Regions from separate parts of the Thioalkalivibrio sp. genome, predicted to be linked through region 1. Evidence: predicted binding sites of a transcription regulator. Region 1 holds the regulator's gene; each other region holds the start of a gene.
What was found. Region 1 encodes sigma-54, which starts transcription at its own class of promoters, with help from an activator protein. Its sites were predicted from a motif close to TGGCANGNTNCNTGCTT; they were not measured.
Positions count from the first base shown of each region.

Region 2: the regulator sigma-54 is predicted to act here: its motif matches at 1,445-1,461, upstream of ACESMN_RS12080 (DUF4168 domain-containing protein).
Region 3: the regulator sigma-54 is predicted to act here: its motif matches at 2,324-2,340, upstream of ACESMN_RS04400 (P-II family nitrogen regulator).

Region 1 covers NZ_JAWLHP010000023.1:22,178-27,207, forward strand. Annotated here, with positions in the region: gene lptC (LPS export ABC transporter periplasmic protein LptC) at 1-267, shown strand, start outside; gene lptA (lipopolysaccharide transport periplasmic protein LptA) at 264-767, shown strand; gene lptB (LPS export ABC transporter ATP-binding protein) at 764-1,540, shown strand; gene ACESMN_RS06160 (RNA polymerase factor sigma-54) at 1,730-3,115, shown strand; gene hpf (ribosome hibernation-promoting factor, HPF/YfiA family) at 3,149-3,478, shown strand; gene ACESMN_RS06170 (PTS sugar transporter subunit IIA) at 3,482-3,943, shown strand; gene hprK (HPr(Ser) kinase/phosphatase) at 3,936-4,901, shown strand; gene rapZ (RNase adapter RapZ) at 4,904-5,030, shown strand, end outside.
Region 2 covers NZ_JAWLHP010000073.1:5,464-10,493, reverse strand. Annotated here, with positions in the region: gene rpsI (30S ribosomal protein S9) at 23-415, opposite strand; gene rplM (50S ribosomal protein L13) at 454-882, opposite strand; gene ACESMN_RS12080 (DUF4168 domain-containing protein) at 1,020-1,403, opposite strand; gene ACESMN_RS12075 (sigma-54-dependent transcriptional regulator) at 1,595-2,977, opposite strand; gene ACESMN_RS12070 (ATP-binding protein) at 2,974-4,458, opposite strand; gene ACESMN_RS12065 (MBL fold metallo-hydrolase) at 4,775-5,030, shown strand, end outside.
Region 3 covers NZ_JAWLHP010000015.1:29,413-34,442, forward strand. Annotated here, with positions in the region: gene ACESMN_RS04380 (gamma-glutamyl-gamma-aminobutyrate hydrolase family protein) at 1-9, opposite strand, end outside; gene ACESMN_RS04385 (amidoligase family protein) at 1-988, opposite strand, end outside; gene folB (dihydroneopterin aldolase) at 1,181-1,534, shown strand; gene folK (2-amino-4-hydroxy-6-hydroxymethyldihydropteridine diphosphokinase) at 1,531-2,046, shown strand; gene ACESMN_RS04400 (P-II family nitrogen regulator) at 2,411-2,749, shown strand; gene ACESMN_RS04405 (ammonium transporter) at 2,791-4,038, shown strand; gene ACESMN_RS04410 (ATP-binding cassette domain-containing protein) at 4,581-5,030, shown strand, end outside.

The DNA.
Region 1 (5,030 bases):
GAAGAGCGGCTGGAAACGGTCGGGATCACCGAGGGCGTCCAGTTGCCCGGGCCAGCGAACCCGCGGACCGAGATCGAAACGGCGGACGTGACCATCCTGACCGGAACCCGCGAGGTGATGACCAACGCTCGGGCGACGGTGCTCCGCCCCGGGCTGTTCATGACCGGCATCGGGATGCATGCCGACGTGCAGGCCGACATCATCGAGCTCCGGAACGAGGTCGAGACCGTCTATGCTCCTCAGGAGACAGAGGAAGATCCGCAATGAACCAACGGACATTGCCGCTGCGCATCGCCGCCGGCGCGCTGCGTGGCCTGCTTCTGGCCTGCCTGCCTGCGATCCTCGCCGCCCAGACGCCGACGCTGCCGGTGCAGATCACCGCCGACAGCGCCGAGATGGACGAACGGCGCGGAATCGGCACCTACACCGGCGACGTCGTCGTCACCCACGGTGACATGACGCTGTGGGCGGACCGTATCGTGATCCACGCTCCGGACCGGCGCCCGACCCGAATGGAGGCCCAGGGCAAGCCGGTGCGCGCAGAGGCGCCCGACGCCGACAACCAGCCGCGGGTCGCGACATCCCTGGAGATGGAATATCACCTCGAAGACGAGGTGCTGGTGCTGCTGGGCGAGGCGCGGGTGCAGACCTTGACGGAGGACGCACGCGGCGAGCGGATCCGTTACGACCTCGCACAGGATGTCATCCGCATCGAAGGCACGCCGGAAGAGCGCGTCCGGATCACCATCCAGCCGGAAGCCGAATGACGGCCGCCGCGGATCCCAGCGGCACGGCCCGCGCGGAGCCGGCCCCGGATGATCGTCTGGTGGGCATCGCGCTGACCAAACGCTACGGCACGCGCACGGTGCTGGACGGGGCCGACGTCGACGTCGCCCGGGGCGAGGTGGTCGGTCTGCTGGGACCGAACGGTGCCGGCAAGACCACCTGCTTCTACATCCTGGTGGGACTGATACAGGCGGACGCGGGCCGCATCATGCTGGCCGGCCGCGAGCTCACGCGCGCGCCGGTCCATCTGCGCGCGCGACTCGGAATCGGTTACCTGCCCCAGGAGGCATCGATCTTCCGCCGTCTGACGGTCTGGCAGAACCTGCAGGCCGTGCTCGAGTTGCGCCGGGACCTCGATGCGGCCGGACGCCGGGAGATCGGGGACGCACTGATCGAGGAATTCCAGCTGAATACGGTGCGCGACAGCGCGGGGATCGCGCTGTCCGGCGGCGAGCGGCGGCGCGCCGAGATTGCCCGCGCGCTGGCGGGCAACCCGCAGTTCGTCTGCCTCGACGAACCGTTCGCGGGCGTGGACCCGATCTCGGTGGTGGAGATTCAGGAGGTGATCGCCCACCTGAAACAACGGGGCATCGGGGTGCTGATCTCGGACCACAACGTGCGCGAGACACTGGGCATCTGTGACCGGGCCTACATCCTCAGCGAGGGCCGCCTGCTCAGCGAGGGGACGCCACCCGAGCTGCTCGCCGACCAGCGCGTGCGGACGGTTTATCTCGGTGAGCATTTCCGTCTCTGATGCATGCCATCCGCGCCGTAGCCCCCGGCAGGGGCGGCCCGCCTCCGGCCGCGCGCCGTGGCCCTGCACCAAAAGGCTGCAAAAAACCGGGCACAGGCAGTAACATGAAGTCATGATGAATCATTTCGCGTCCCTGCCCGCCGCATGCTGAAGTCTTCGCTCAATCTGCAGCTCGGTCAGCACCTGACCATGACCCCGCAGCTGCAGCAGGCCATCCGCCTCCTGCAGCTGTCGACGATCGAACTGCAGCTGGAAGTGCAGCAGGCGCTCGAGAGCAATCCGATGCTCGAGCTCGCCGAGGACACGCCCCCCGAAGAGGCGTCCGGTGAGCCAGCCGAGGCCCAGCCGGAAGCGGAACCCGCCGACAACAGCCCGGACACGGAGGCATCCGCCGAGGACTGGGGTGACGAGCCGTACGCCCAGGGCCCGGGCTCGCAGGGCGTCGGGGTCGATGACCGCGACCCCTTCGAGAACCAGGCGGGCAGCGAGGGTGGCCTGCACGAGCACCTGCTGTGGCAGCTGCACCTGGGCCCGCTGAACGAACAGGACCGGCACATCGGGGCGACGCTGATCGACAGCATCAACGCGGACGGCTACCTCGAGACCGACCTCGAGACCCTTCAGGAAATCCTTGGGGGCGAGGAGACCGTCGGCCTCGACGAAATCGAGGCGGTCCTGCACTGGATCCAGCAGTGCGATCCGGTCGGCGTCGGTGCGCGCGATCTACGCGAGTGTCTGTTGCTCCAGCTGCGCGTGCTGCCGGAGGGCACGCCGCTGCGCGACACCGCCCTTCGGGTGATCGATGCGGGAATGGAGAGTCTCGGCAGGCATGACTTCCGCACGCTCCAGCGGGAACTCGGGCTGGACGAGACGACCCTCGCGCGCGCGATGGAGCTCGTCCGCACGCTGAATCCGCGGCCCGGCAGCCAGATCAGCGACCAGGCGCCGGAATACGTGACCCCGGACGTCTATGTGCGCCGGGACCGCGAGGGCTGGCGGGTCGACCTGAACCCGGAGATCGCGCCGCGCATCCGGATCAACAGCCTCTACGCGGGCATGGTCCGGAGGGTCAGTGATGCGCGCGACAGCGCCTTCATGCGCAATCAGCTGCAGGAGGCGCGCTGGTTCCTGAAGAGCCTGCACAGCCGCAACGAGACCCTGCTGCGCGTGGCGCGGGCGATCGTGGACCGGCAGACCGGATTCCTCGAGAAGGGCGAGGTGGCGATGCAGCCGCTGATCCTGCGCGATATTGCCGAGGCGCTGGACCTGCACGAATCGACCATCTCGCGGGTGACGACCCAGAAATTCATGCATACCCCGCGCGGCGTGTTCGAGTTCAAGTACTTCTTCTCCAGCCACGTGGGCACCAGCGACGGCGGTGAATGTTCCGCCACCGCGATCCGTGCGATGATCCGCAAACTGATCAGCGAGGAACCGCCCAACCGGCCCATGAGCGACTCCCGACTCGCCCAGGTCCTCTCCGACCGAGGCATCAACGTGGCCCGGCGCACCGTGGCCAAATACCGCGAGGCGATGAACCTGCCGCCGTCCAGCGAACGCCGGCAGCTGCTCTGAACCTCGCGGCCCACCAATGCAAGGAGTTTGAGTATGCAGATCAATCTGACCGGTCATCACGTCGACATCACCGATCCACTGCGTGACTACGTTCAGGACAAGTTCGGTCGCCTGGAACGGCACTTCGACCAGGTGATCGACATCCATGTCGTGCTCACGGTGGAGAAGAACCATAACAAGGCGGAGGCCAACCTTCAGGTCAGCGGCAACCACATCCATGCCTATGCGACGCACGCGGACATGTACGCCGCGATCGACGGCCTGATCGACAAGACCGACCGGCAGCTGATCAAGCACAAGGAGAAGATAAAGGATCATCACCGCGCCGAAGGCGTGCAGCTCAACCGACAGCAAATCGCCTGAGCAATGCAGATTGCCGATCTTGTCCGGGAGGACCGGGTTTGCCTGGACGCCGACATCACCAGCAAGAAACGCGCGCTGGAACGGCTCGGTGAACTCCTGGCCAGGGGTGACGCCGTTCCCTCGGCCAGCCTGATCTTCGATGCCCTCTCGGCACGGGAGCGGCTCGGCTCCACCGGTCTCGGCCATGGCGTGGCCATTCCCCACGGGCGCATGGCCGAGATCGACAACCCCAGAGTCGCGGTGCTGCGGCTGGAGCAGGGTGTGGACTTCGAGGCCATCGACCATGAACCGGTCGACATCCTGATCGCGCTGATCGTGCCGGAGGAATCCACCGGCGAACACCTGGATCTGCTGGCGCAGCTGGCACGCGTCCTGTCCCAGCCCGACAATATCGCCGCGCTCCGGCGCAGCGCCGACACCCCCGCCCTGCACCTGGCCGCCCGCACCGCCTTCCGCGATGGCTGAAAGCCTCAGTCTCGCCGAGCTGGTCGCCGCCCTCGGGCCGCGCACCGGGCTGGTGTACGTCCATGGCGAGGCCGAAGCGCACGACCGGATCCTGCACGAGGCAGACGACGCCGATCTGCCGATGGCCGGTCACTTCAACATGATCCGGCCCAACCGCATCCAGGTGATTGGCGATCTCGAGGCCCGCCATATCGAGACGCTGAAACCGGCCGAGCACGAGTGCCTGATCCTGGATCTCGCCGCGACCGGCACGGTGGCCGTGGTCTTCGCCGAGGGCACCTGCCCGTTCGAGAGCCTGCCGCCGAAGTGCGGAAATCCCCTGCCCGCGGTCCTCTGCACGCATATCGGAAGCCACGAGCTGATCGGACTGCTGCGCTATTTTCTTCAGCACCGGCTGGCGCGCTCCGTGGTCCGCCACGGCGTTTTCATGGAGATCCTCGGGGCCGGCGTGCTGATCAGCGGCGAATCCAGCGTCGGGAAGAGCGAGGTCGCACTGGAACTCGTGAGCCGCGGCCATCGGCTGATCGCCGACGATGCCCCGGAGTTCGCCCGCATCGCACCGGACATCATCCGTGGCACCTGCCCCCCGCTGCTGCGCGACCTGCTGGAGGTGCGCGGTCTCGGGGTCCTGAACATCCGGGCGATGTACGGAGATTCCGCGATCAAGCGCGGCAAGTACCTGCGCCTGATCATCGACCTGCGCGACTGGGACCAGCACACCACCCTGCCGGACGACCGCATGAACGGCTGCCGCGGAGAGGAGGATGTGCTCGGCCTGAGGATCCCGGTCGTCAGCCTTCCGGTCGCCCCGGGACGCAACATCGCGGTGATGATCGAGGCGGCGGTCCGTGCCCATCTGCTGCGGCTGCAGGGATACGCGGCCGGGGACGATCTGCGCACGCGGCTGCGCAACCGTCTGGAGTCGGAACCCGCGGCCGCGCAAGGGAACCAGGGCTGACCATGCGGCTGCTGCTGCTCAGCGGCCTCTCCGGCTCGGGCAAGACGGTGGCCCTGCACACGCTCGAGGACGAGGGCTTCTTCTGCGTCGACAATCTGCCCCTGAACCTGCTGAACGACCTGATCCAGG
Region 2 (5,030 bases), on a different contig from region 1:
GGAGTGGTCCCCGCCCGGGACGTCAGCGCTTGGAGAACTGCTTCGCGCGACGGGCCTTGGCCAGGCCTACCTTCTTGCGCTCCACCTCCCGCGCGTCGCGGGTCATGAAGCCGGCCTGGCGCATCGGCGAGCGCAGGCCCTCGTCGTACTCGACCAGCGCGCGAGCGATGCCGAGGCGGATGGCGCCGGCCTGGCCGTTGGCGCCGCCTCCCTGCACGGTGGCGATCACGTCGAAGCGGTCCCCCGCCTCCGCGGTCACCAGCGGCTGGCGAACCACCATCTGCGAGGTCTGCCGGCCGAAGTAGTCATCCAGCGCCTTGTTGTTGACGATGATGTCGCCCTTCCCCGGACGGAGAAAGACCCGCGCGGATGCGGTCTTGCGGCGGCCGGTGCCATAGTTCTGGTTCATTGCCATGAATGCGTTGTCCTTGACGTAAACGGTTCGGCGAGGGTCTAGATCTCCAGCGGCCGGGGCTGCTGGGCGGCATGCCGATGCTGACTGCCCGCGTAGACCTTCAGCTTCTTGAACATCGCTCGACCCAGCGGGTTCTTCGGAAGCATCCCCTTGACCGCCAGTTCCAGCACGCGCTCCGGGGCGCGTTCAATCATCTGCGCGAAGTTCGCCTGCTTCAGGCCGCTGGGGTAGCCGGAGTGGCGATAGTACATCTTGTCGCTGGCCTTCTTTCCGGAAACCCGGATCTTCTCGGCGTTCACGACAACGATGTAGTCCCCCGTGTCCACGTGAGGCGTGTACACGGGCTTGTGCTTGCCGCGCAGGCGGCGCGCGATCTCGGTGGCCAGCCGGCCGAGGGTCTTGCCGTTCGCGTCCACGAGGTACCAGTCGCGTTCGACTTCTGACGGCTTGGCGCTGATGGTCTTCATGCCTGTTGCTCCGGATGCGGGGCGTTTCGGAAAGCGCGAAATAGTAACCGACCCGCGCCAGGGGTTCAAGGTGCACAACGAGAATCGCCGGCCCGCGAGGGACCGGCGATTCCGGGACTCGAGGTACCCGTGTGCACCTACATGCGGTCCATCGCCTTCTCCTGGACCTGCTCCATCAGTTCCGGATCGTTCTGCAGCGCCATGGCCACCTCGTTGTACTCCTGAACGCTCATGCCCGAGGCCTCCACGGCCTGCATCATCTTTTCCTGGGCCTCCTGCTGAAGCCCCTGGGCCTCGCCCTCGTCAGAGGCGTCCTGCAGGCGCTCGGTGTAGTCCTCGCGGATTCCCTGCACCGCGACGAAGGCGTCCACGAAGGTGTCGATCGTCTGGTCGGTCATGGCTGCGGAGGGCGGCGTGGTTTCACCGAAGGACGGCTGGCCGCCGTCCTGCGCGAGGGCGGCACCACTGGCGGCGAAGAGGGCGGTCAGGGCAATGGTCAGTACAGTCTTGCGAATCGTCATCAAGTGCTCCTCAGGAGTTGCGTTGCTTGCAGACCCTTGCAAAGCAGCAACCGTGCCAACAACCTGAGTCCGATACCGGGGAGCACCGGATCAAGGGCTTATGGCCATCTCCCTCCGCTCCGGAGGACCCCTCCGATCTGAGTCGCACGGTGCAATCCGCCACATGTGTCGAATCGCTACGGTCCAGCGGGTCACAGCTCGTCGCCCAGCTTCCGGTAGAGCGTCTTGCGTCCGATACCAAGGATGCGCGCCGCACGTTGCTTGTTGCCGCCGGTGAAGGCGAGTACCTGCCGGATGTAACGGTTCTCGAGCTCCTCCAGCGTCTCCCAGTCCTCGTCCTGCCGCGCCTCGCCCCCAGACCCCGCCACGGACGGTTCCCGGGCCGACACGTCCGCGCGGACCCGCTCGGGCAGGTCGTCCAGCCGGATCAACCCGTCGCGGGCCAGGGTGGCTGCCCGCTCGACGAGGCCTTCCAGCTCGCGCACATTGCCGGGAAAGCGGTAGCCGAGGAGTCGCCGCATGGCCTCGGGCTCGAGCCGTCTGACCGCCCCCCGCTGCTCGAGGGCGTGACGGTGCAGAAAGGTGTGCAGCAGCCGGGCGATATCCTCGCCGCGCTGGCGCAGGGGCGGAACCTCGATGCGAAAGGTCTCCAGCCGGAAAAAGAGATCCTCGCGCAGCAGACCCTCGGCCAACAGCTCGGCGACATCCCGGTGCGTGGCCGCAATGATCCGCACATCCGTCGCAATCTCGTCATTGGCGCCGACCGGCCGCACCCGACCGTCCTGGAGCACGCGCAGCAGCTTGGTCTGCATCGAAGCCGGCATCTCGCCGATCTCGTCCAGGAACAGCGTGCCCCCGTCCGCCTCCAGGAACAGGCCCCTGCGCGCCCCCTTGGCACCACTGAAGGCGCCCGCCGCATGCCCCAGCAGCTCGGATTCCAGCAGGGTCTCGGGGATGCCGGCGCAGTTCAGGGCGACGAACGGTCCTTGCGCACGGGGACTCTCCTCGTGCAGCGCCCTGGCGACGAGTTCCTTGCCGGTTCCGGACTCCCCGGTGATCAGGACGCTCCCGTCGGAGGGAGCGATACGTCGGATCAGGTCGAACAGGCGCAGCATTGCCGGACTCTTTCCCTGCATCCCGTGGAAGCCTCGCTCGCCCAGCACCTCCCGATACTGCTGCACCTCGGCGCGCAGCTGCCGGGTCTGCAACACCCGCTGCGCCGCCAGCCGCAGGTGTTCGAGATCCACAGGCTTGGTCAGAAAGTCGTCCGCTCCCGCCTTCAGGGCACTGACCGCCTGATCGATGGTGCCGAAGCCGGTGAGCATGACGAAGCCCGGTGCCGGTACCAGCGTGCGCGCGGCCTCCAGCACGGCGAAACCGTCCGCCTCCGGCAGGCGCAGGTCGCTGACCACCAACCCAAAGCTCCGTTCGCCCAGCAGCGTGAGCGCCTGCTCGGCGCTGGCTACTGCGGTGACCTGGTAACCCGCGTCCGAGAGTTCCTGCTGCAGGAGCTCGCGGTGCCCGCCATCGTCTTCGACCACGAGTACCCTTTCTTCGACGCGAGCGTCCATCATCGCGCCTCCCCTTCTGCCGCGGGCAGCGTGATCACGAAGCGCGCGCCCGGTTGCCATTCACGGTCCAGCCGCAGGTCGCCACCATGGTCCTCGACCGCCGCATGGGCGACGGCGAGCCCCAGGCCGGTGCCCTGCCCGGCTGGCTTGGTGGTGAAAAAGGGCTCGAAGATCTGGTCCACGTCCTCTTCCGCGATTCCCGGGCCATCATCGGCCACCCCGATTTCCACCATGGGCCGCCCGTCTTTCACGACCTGCCGCCAGTCGACGCGCACCCGCTGGCTGCCCGCGTGGATTGCATTCTCGATCAGGTTGCCCAGCGCCTGCTCCAGCCGGGCCGGATCGGCGCGCAGCACGAGTGCACTGTCCTCGCCAGCACTGTTGCCGGGCCCGGTCTCGATCTCGATTTCCCGACGCCCGGCCCCAACCCCGACCCTGGCGACGACGTCGCTTACCAGGGCCGGAACGACGATCTCCCGCGTGTTCAGCGGATTGCGGCGCGCGAAGTTCAGCAGCTGACGCACGATGTGCTCCACGCGGCGCAGTTCCCCAAGCAGGCTGCGGATTTCCGCGCTGGCCGGCGAATCCTCGGGCAATCCGCGGCGCGCCCTCTGCGCACGTCCGCCGATCACTCCAAGCGGCGTGCCCAGCTCGTGCGCAACACCGGCCGCCAGCTGACCGATCGCGGCCAGTTTCTCCGACTGGCGCAGCTTCTCCTCCAGTTCCGCGCGCCGGGCACGCTGCGCCTCCAGCGCCCGTTCCGAATCCTCGCGACGCTGGATCATCTCGTTCATCGTGGTCGCGAGCAGGCGCAGTTCCTGCGGACCCTGTTCCGGCACGCGCAGGCCACGGGTCCCGTCCCCGACACGCCGCATCGCATCCACGAGCCGGCTCACGTGCCGGCCGACTGCGCGGTAGTGTCCGATCAGCACCACCATCAGGAAGACCGCTGCGAGCAGCCCGATCGCCAGTCCACCCTGCCAGCGCATCTGCGCAATGTAGGCCTGGAAACGGGTCACGTCGCGCGTGATCTGCAGCAGTCCGATGATCCGGCCGCCGGCATCAGTCAGCGGCAGGAAGAAGGAAAAGACCTCGCGGCCCTGCCGCTCGTCGAAGGCACCCTGGCTTCCGCCCTCGGTGATCACGCGGGCCTCGCGCCGGCGCTCGAGCGAGGGACTGCGCGGGCCGCTGGTCGCGACCAGCTGGCCGTCGGAATCGTACACGTAGACTCCGAAGACCTGCTCGAGCTGGAAGGCGGAATCCAGGGCCTGCTGCACGTCCAGTGCGTCGCGGCGGACCATCGCGGTCGAAATGGGTAGCCGGATGGATCGCGCCACCAGTTCGATGTCCTCCTGCATGCGCAGTTCCATCTGCTGTTCGAATTCGCGGAGCCCCAGCAGCCCCAGCGCGACCAGCAGCCCGAGCAGCGGCAACAGCACGAAGGCGATCACGGCATTACGCAGGTTGTTGAGTCGCAGGAGCATCCAGTGGTACTACGCGAGTGGCGGCATACAGGGGTATCAGAATCCTCCGGAATATGCGAGTCCGGGGCGCGCCGGACCTGCCGGGGTATGCCCCCAAAAAAAAAGCGCGAACCGAAGTTCGCGCCAATTAACCACCAAAGGAGGATGGAGGAGTACGCTGACGGTTGCGGGGGGCAACCAATCAACGTATGAGCATGTTCTAATATATCGACTTGCGTGTCAACCCCGCAGTGCAAAAAAAATCCTGCGCTGCCTGCGATGGCGGCCGCGGGTTCGCTTTGCAACAATGTCGTCCCACCCTCGAACGGCCACCGCCATGCTTGCGTTTCACAGCATTCCCGTCACCGCCTTCGAACAGAACGCCACCCTGATCTGGTGCGAGAAGACGCGGGAGGCCGCCTGGGTGGATCCCGGTGGTTCTCCTCAACGTCTGCTTGAGGCCGCACGCGAACGCGGCCTGGAACTGCGCCAGATCCTGCTCACCCACGGGCACCTCGACCACGTCGGCGGTGCCCAGGCCCTCGCGGAGCTGGCGTCGGTCCCGATCGTCGGCCCGGGAGAGGCCGACCGCT
Region 3 (5,030 bases), on a different contig from region 1:
ACCAGTCACGGATCCGCTGCGCCCATTGGTCCGCGAACTGCCCGAGCGCCTGCGCGGGACGCCGCAGGTATTCCGCGCGCGCATCCTGCAGGCGGTCCGTGTCCGCCGCCAGGTGTTCCACCTCGGCCCATGCATTGAACGGTCGTGCCAGAGTCCATTCGGGGTCGTCGATCTCGCAGTTCGGCAGCCGGTAGTGCAGTGCCGGACGCGGCTTGATCAGTTCGTGTTCCACCGGCGCCGACCGTACACGCTGTGCATCGATCACTGCGAACAGGGGCAGCATGTCCAGTGGGCGGTTTCGGGTCGGGTTGTGCTCGAGGTAGTCGTCGATCAGCTCGCCGATCCCCGGGCGGTAGGCGGGTTGCAGCAGGTGACGTACGTAGCTGCCCGGGAAGGGCTTGATGAATGGCGTGAGCCGGCGGGCGAGGTCGATGTTGCCGGCCTTGACCAGTGCCTCGTAGAGCAGCACGAAGGCCTGCAGCAGCGGAGTGAGCCAATCCGCATCCAGGCTGTGCGCCTCGATGTTCAGCTGCAGCCCGAAGGCGTACAGCAGCGACGCCTGGGTCCCCTGCGCTCCTTGCCGCTGGAGTGTGCCACGGACGCGGTCGAGACGCGGCAGCACGGTCATCGGTACCGGAGGAGCCACGATCTCGTACGGGACCAGGCGGGCCGCGGCATCAGCAAGCCAGCGGTCCAGGGACTCCTGATCCCTTGCATCGAGCTCGACCCCGAGGCGCCGGAGATGCTCGCGGTAGCGGTGGTCCCGGAGCACGCTGGCGTCCAGTTCCACACTGAAGTCCCCGTACTCCGTTTCGCGCACGTACGTGACGAAGGCTCCGCCGCTTTCGATCCGCCCGCCGAACTCCGCGCGCACGGCCGCGGCCATCACGTCCAGTGCAACGTCCCCCATTTCGATCTCCACCCCGATGCGGCGCGGGCGCCCGTCGGGGTCGTCCGGCCAGGGCAATTCTCGAAAACGGCTGCTCATCGCGGCTATGGCTCCTGGTCCCGCGGGTTGCGGGATCGGTGTTGTGGCGGCTTGGCCCCGGATCATAGCGCAGCCTGTGCCGGGCTTCCGGGGAACACCGGACCAAGACGGTGCTCGGCGGCTCCGCGGGCGGTCGGTTATGCTTGCGCCCTGGTGTCTGGCACGGGTTCCTCGCGGGGAGGCGAACGAACCATGGATCACATCTATCTGCACGACCTCGAAGTTGAAGCCGTGATCGGCATTCATGCCTGGGAGCAGCGGATCCGGCGCCGCCTGCGCTTCGACATCGAACTGGACACGGATACGCGGTCCGCCTCGGACTCCGGAGACATCGGTGACACCATCGACTACGCGGCCGTCGCCGACTGTGTCCGCTCGATCGTGACCCGCGGCGCCCACGTTCTGCTCGAGGGTCTGGCCGAGGAGATCGCGCAGACGCTGCTGGAACGGTTCGGCTGCCACTCGATTCGCCTGACCGTGGGCAAGCCGGGCGCGGTAGCGGGCGTGCGCGAGGTCGGCATCGTTATCGAACGGAACCGACCTTGAATGCCGGGCCCGGTCCGTCCCGGCGTGCCTTTGTCGGACTCGGCAGCAACGTCGAGCCGGCAAGCCACCTGCGCACTGCGCTGGGCGCGATTGCCGGCGCCTTCGGTGCGCTGCGGCGTTCCCCGGTCTGCGCCAGTCCGGCGGCCGGCTATCACGGACCGGACTACTGGAACCTCTGCGTCGCCTTCGACACGTCACTGTCGCCAATGGAACTGGTGGGATGGCTGAAGCAGCTGGAGGCGCGCCTGGGCCGCCGGTCCGGCGAGCCGCGCCATGCCCCGAAGACCCTGGACGCGGACCTGCTGCTGCTGGACCGGCTGGTATCGGCGCAACCGCCGCTTCCCCATCCGGAGATCCTCACCCGCACCTACGTGCTCGGACCACTGGCGATGCTGGCTCCGGAGCTGCCGCTGCCCGGCAGCCAGCGGACGGTCGGCGCCATCTGGGCAGAGCTGCGGCACACCGGAGCCATCGAGGTCCTCTCTCCGGATCCGCTCCAGGATAGACCCTGATCCAACGGCCATTCGCGTGAGAGGCGCGCCCTGCACCCCTGTCCCCGCCCCCCCTGCGGGAGGCGAGCCCTCTCGCCGATCCGGCGCCGGGGAAGATCGGCCAGGGGGCTGGCCTCCTGCGCTTGATCCTCTCCGGAAGGTCTGCCGTGACTTCACCTTCCGGTTATGCACCGTTCTGGTGCAGCGATCCCCGTGGTTCCGTTCGCTTTTGGTGCGGTCACCCCCTGCGTGGCGGTGATTCGATCACAAATGGCGCCCGAGCCCGTCTGGGCATGGTTGGCACGGCCTGTGCAGGAAGCCCCGCGTCTACATGACACCTCTCGTCCTGCGTGGACAAACCAGCTCTAGCGACAAGGAGTGAACGATGAAAATGATCATGGCGATCATCAAGCCCTTCAAGCTTGATGATGTTCGCGAAGCAATATCGGAAATCGGCGTGCAGGGCATGACGATGACTGAAGTAAAGGGGTTCGGTCGCCAGCGTGGCCATACGGAGCTCTACCGGGGTGCCGAGTACGTGGTGGACTTCCTGCCCAAGGTCAAGCTGGAGGTCGCGGTGGATGACGATACGGTTGACCGCGTGGTCGAGGCGATCACGAAGTCTGCAAGCACGGGCAAGATCGGCGACGGCAAGATCTTCATTTCACCCATCGAGCAGGTCGTGCGCATCCGCACCGGCGAGACCGGGGCCGAGGCGCTTTGAGCCGCCTGGACTGAACTCACGTTTACTGGAGATTTCCGATCATGGAACAGCAAGTAGCAGAACTTGCCTACGCACTCGATACCTTCTATTTCCTGATAGCGGGTGCGCTGGTCATGTGGATGGCCGCGGGCTTTACAATGCTCGAGGCAGGCCTGGTGCGAAACAAAAGCACCGCTGAGATCCTCACCAAGAACATCGCGCTGTATTCGGTTGCGACCGTGATGTTCATGGTCGTGGGTTACAACATCATGTACAGCGACGGGATCAGCTCGATCATCCCGGGCATCGGCTTCTTCATCTCGGGTGACAACACCGTGGCAGAGATGGTGGCGAGCGATGGTGACATCTATTACTCCAACCGGGCCGACTTCTTCTTCCAGGTCGTGTTTGTCGCCACCGCGATGTCGATCATCTCGGGTGCGGTTGCCGAGCGCATGAAGCTGTGGGCCTTCCTCGCCTTCGCGGTCGTGATGACCGGCTTCATCTACCCGATCCAGGGCTTCTGGAGCTGGGGTGGTGGTTTCCTTTCCGACTTGGGCTACGTCGACTACGCCGGTTCCGGCATCGTCCACTTCACCGGTGCCGTCGCGGCGCTTGCGGGTGTGCTGCTGCTCGGCGCGCGCAAGGGCAAGTACGGTCCGAACGGCGAGATCAACGCGATTCCAGGTGCTGCTCTGCCGCTGGCGACGCTGGGCGTGCTGATCCTGTGGCTGGGCTGGTTCGGCTTCAACGGCGGTTCGGAACTGAAGGTGTCCGATCTGAGTTCGGCCAATAATGTTGCTGCGGTGTTCGCGAACACCAACCTCGCGGCCGCGGGTGGCGTGATCGCGTCCCTGATCGCGTCCCGCCTGCTGTTCGGCAAGGCGGACCTGACCATGGCCCTCAACGGCGCGATCGCCGGTCTCGTGGCCATCACCGCCGACCCGCTGAGCCCGTCGCCGCTGCTGGCTGCCGTGATCGGCGCGATCGGTGGCGTGATCGTGGTCTTCTCCATCGTCGCACTGGACAAGATGAAGATCGACGACCCCGTCGGTGCGATCTCGGCCCACGGTACCGCCGGGATCTGGGGGGTGCTGGCGGTGCTGCTGTCCAACCCGGATGCAACGGTCTTCGGCCAGCTCAGCGGCCTGGTGGCGATCTTCCTCTTCGTCTTCATTGTCAGCCTGGTCGTCTGGTTCATCCTGAAGCTGGTGATGGGCATCCGGCTCTCTGAAGAGGATGAATACCTGGGCGCCGACGTGGTCGAGTGCGGACTCGAGGCGTACCCGGAGTTCGTCAAGAAGACGTAAGCGACTTGGGGTGCCCGGAACCCCGAGTCCGGGCACCCCAGACGGAGTCTCCTCCGACACCGACCATACAGTCTCCCAGGGCTTGAAATCGGTGATTGCGGGCGCAACAGCGCCCGCTTTTTTTGGTGCGCCGGGGAGAGTTCCGGGCATCCGGGGGCGGCTGCTCCGGCGTAGGTGCGGGGCGGGCACGCTCAAGCCGTCCGTGGCCGCCGATGGCCCGCACCGCACGTATTCCCGGAGCAGTTCTTGAGCTCTGGGGACTGCCCCAATCAGAGCCTTCGGCGACGCCGGCAGACCATCGCGGGGCCGGCTCTCGTGTGCTCAGCGGGGTAGAATACGGCGCCTGATCGGCGCGCGGGCTCGCCTGCAGAGCCCGATGGTCGTGGGAGCGGCCTCCCGGCCGCGATGGGTATGGCGGCATGGGTGATCGCGGCTGGAAGCCGCTCCCACGGCGGAGGGGCAACCGGAAGCGCGCTCTGCCGGGCGCCAGGGGCATCTAGTGCCGCTCAATACGAAGCGGGATAGGGGGAAGGTCGGGCGGAATGGAGTGCTTGCTGGAGGTCGAGGGTTTGCAGACGGCACAGCTGGGACCGCTGGACCTGTGTCTGCAGCCTGGAGAGCTGGTGCAGATCAGCGGTGCCTCCGGCTCCGGCAAGTCCCTGCTGCTGCGCGCACTCGCGGATCTTGATCCGGGCTCGGGCGCGGTCAGGCTCGCGGGACAGGACCGGGGGGATATCGCGCCTCCCGAGTGGCGCCGCCAAGTCGCGTATGTCCCGGCGGAGACAGCATGGTGGGCGCCAAGGGTTGCGGAACACCTTCCCGCCGGCTGGGAAAGGGGGCAGGCACTGGCCTGGCTCGAACGCATGTCCCTGCCCGACGAGGCGCTGGGCTGGGAGATCGAGCGCCTCTCCAGCGGCGAGCGGCAGCGGCTGGGGCTGCTGCGTGCCTTGCTGAATCGCCCCCGCGTGCTGCTGCTCGACGAGCCAACCGCG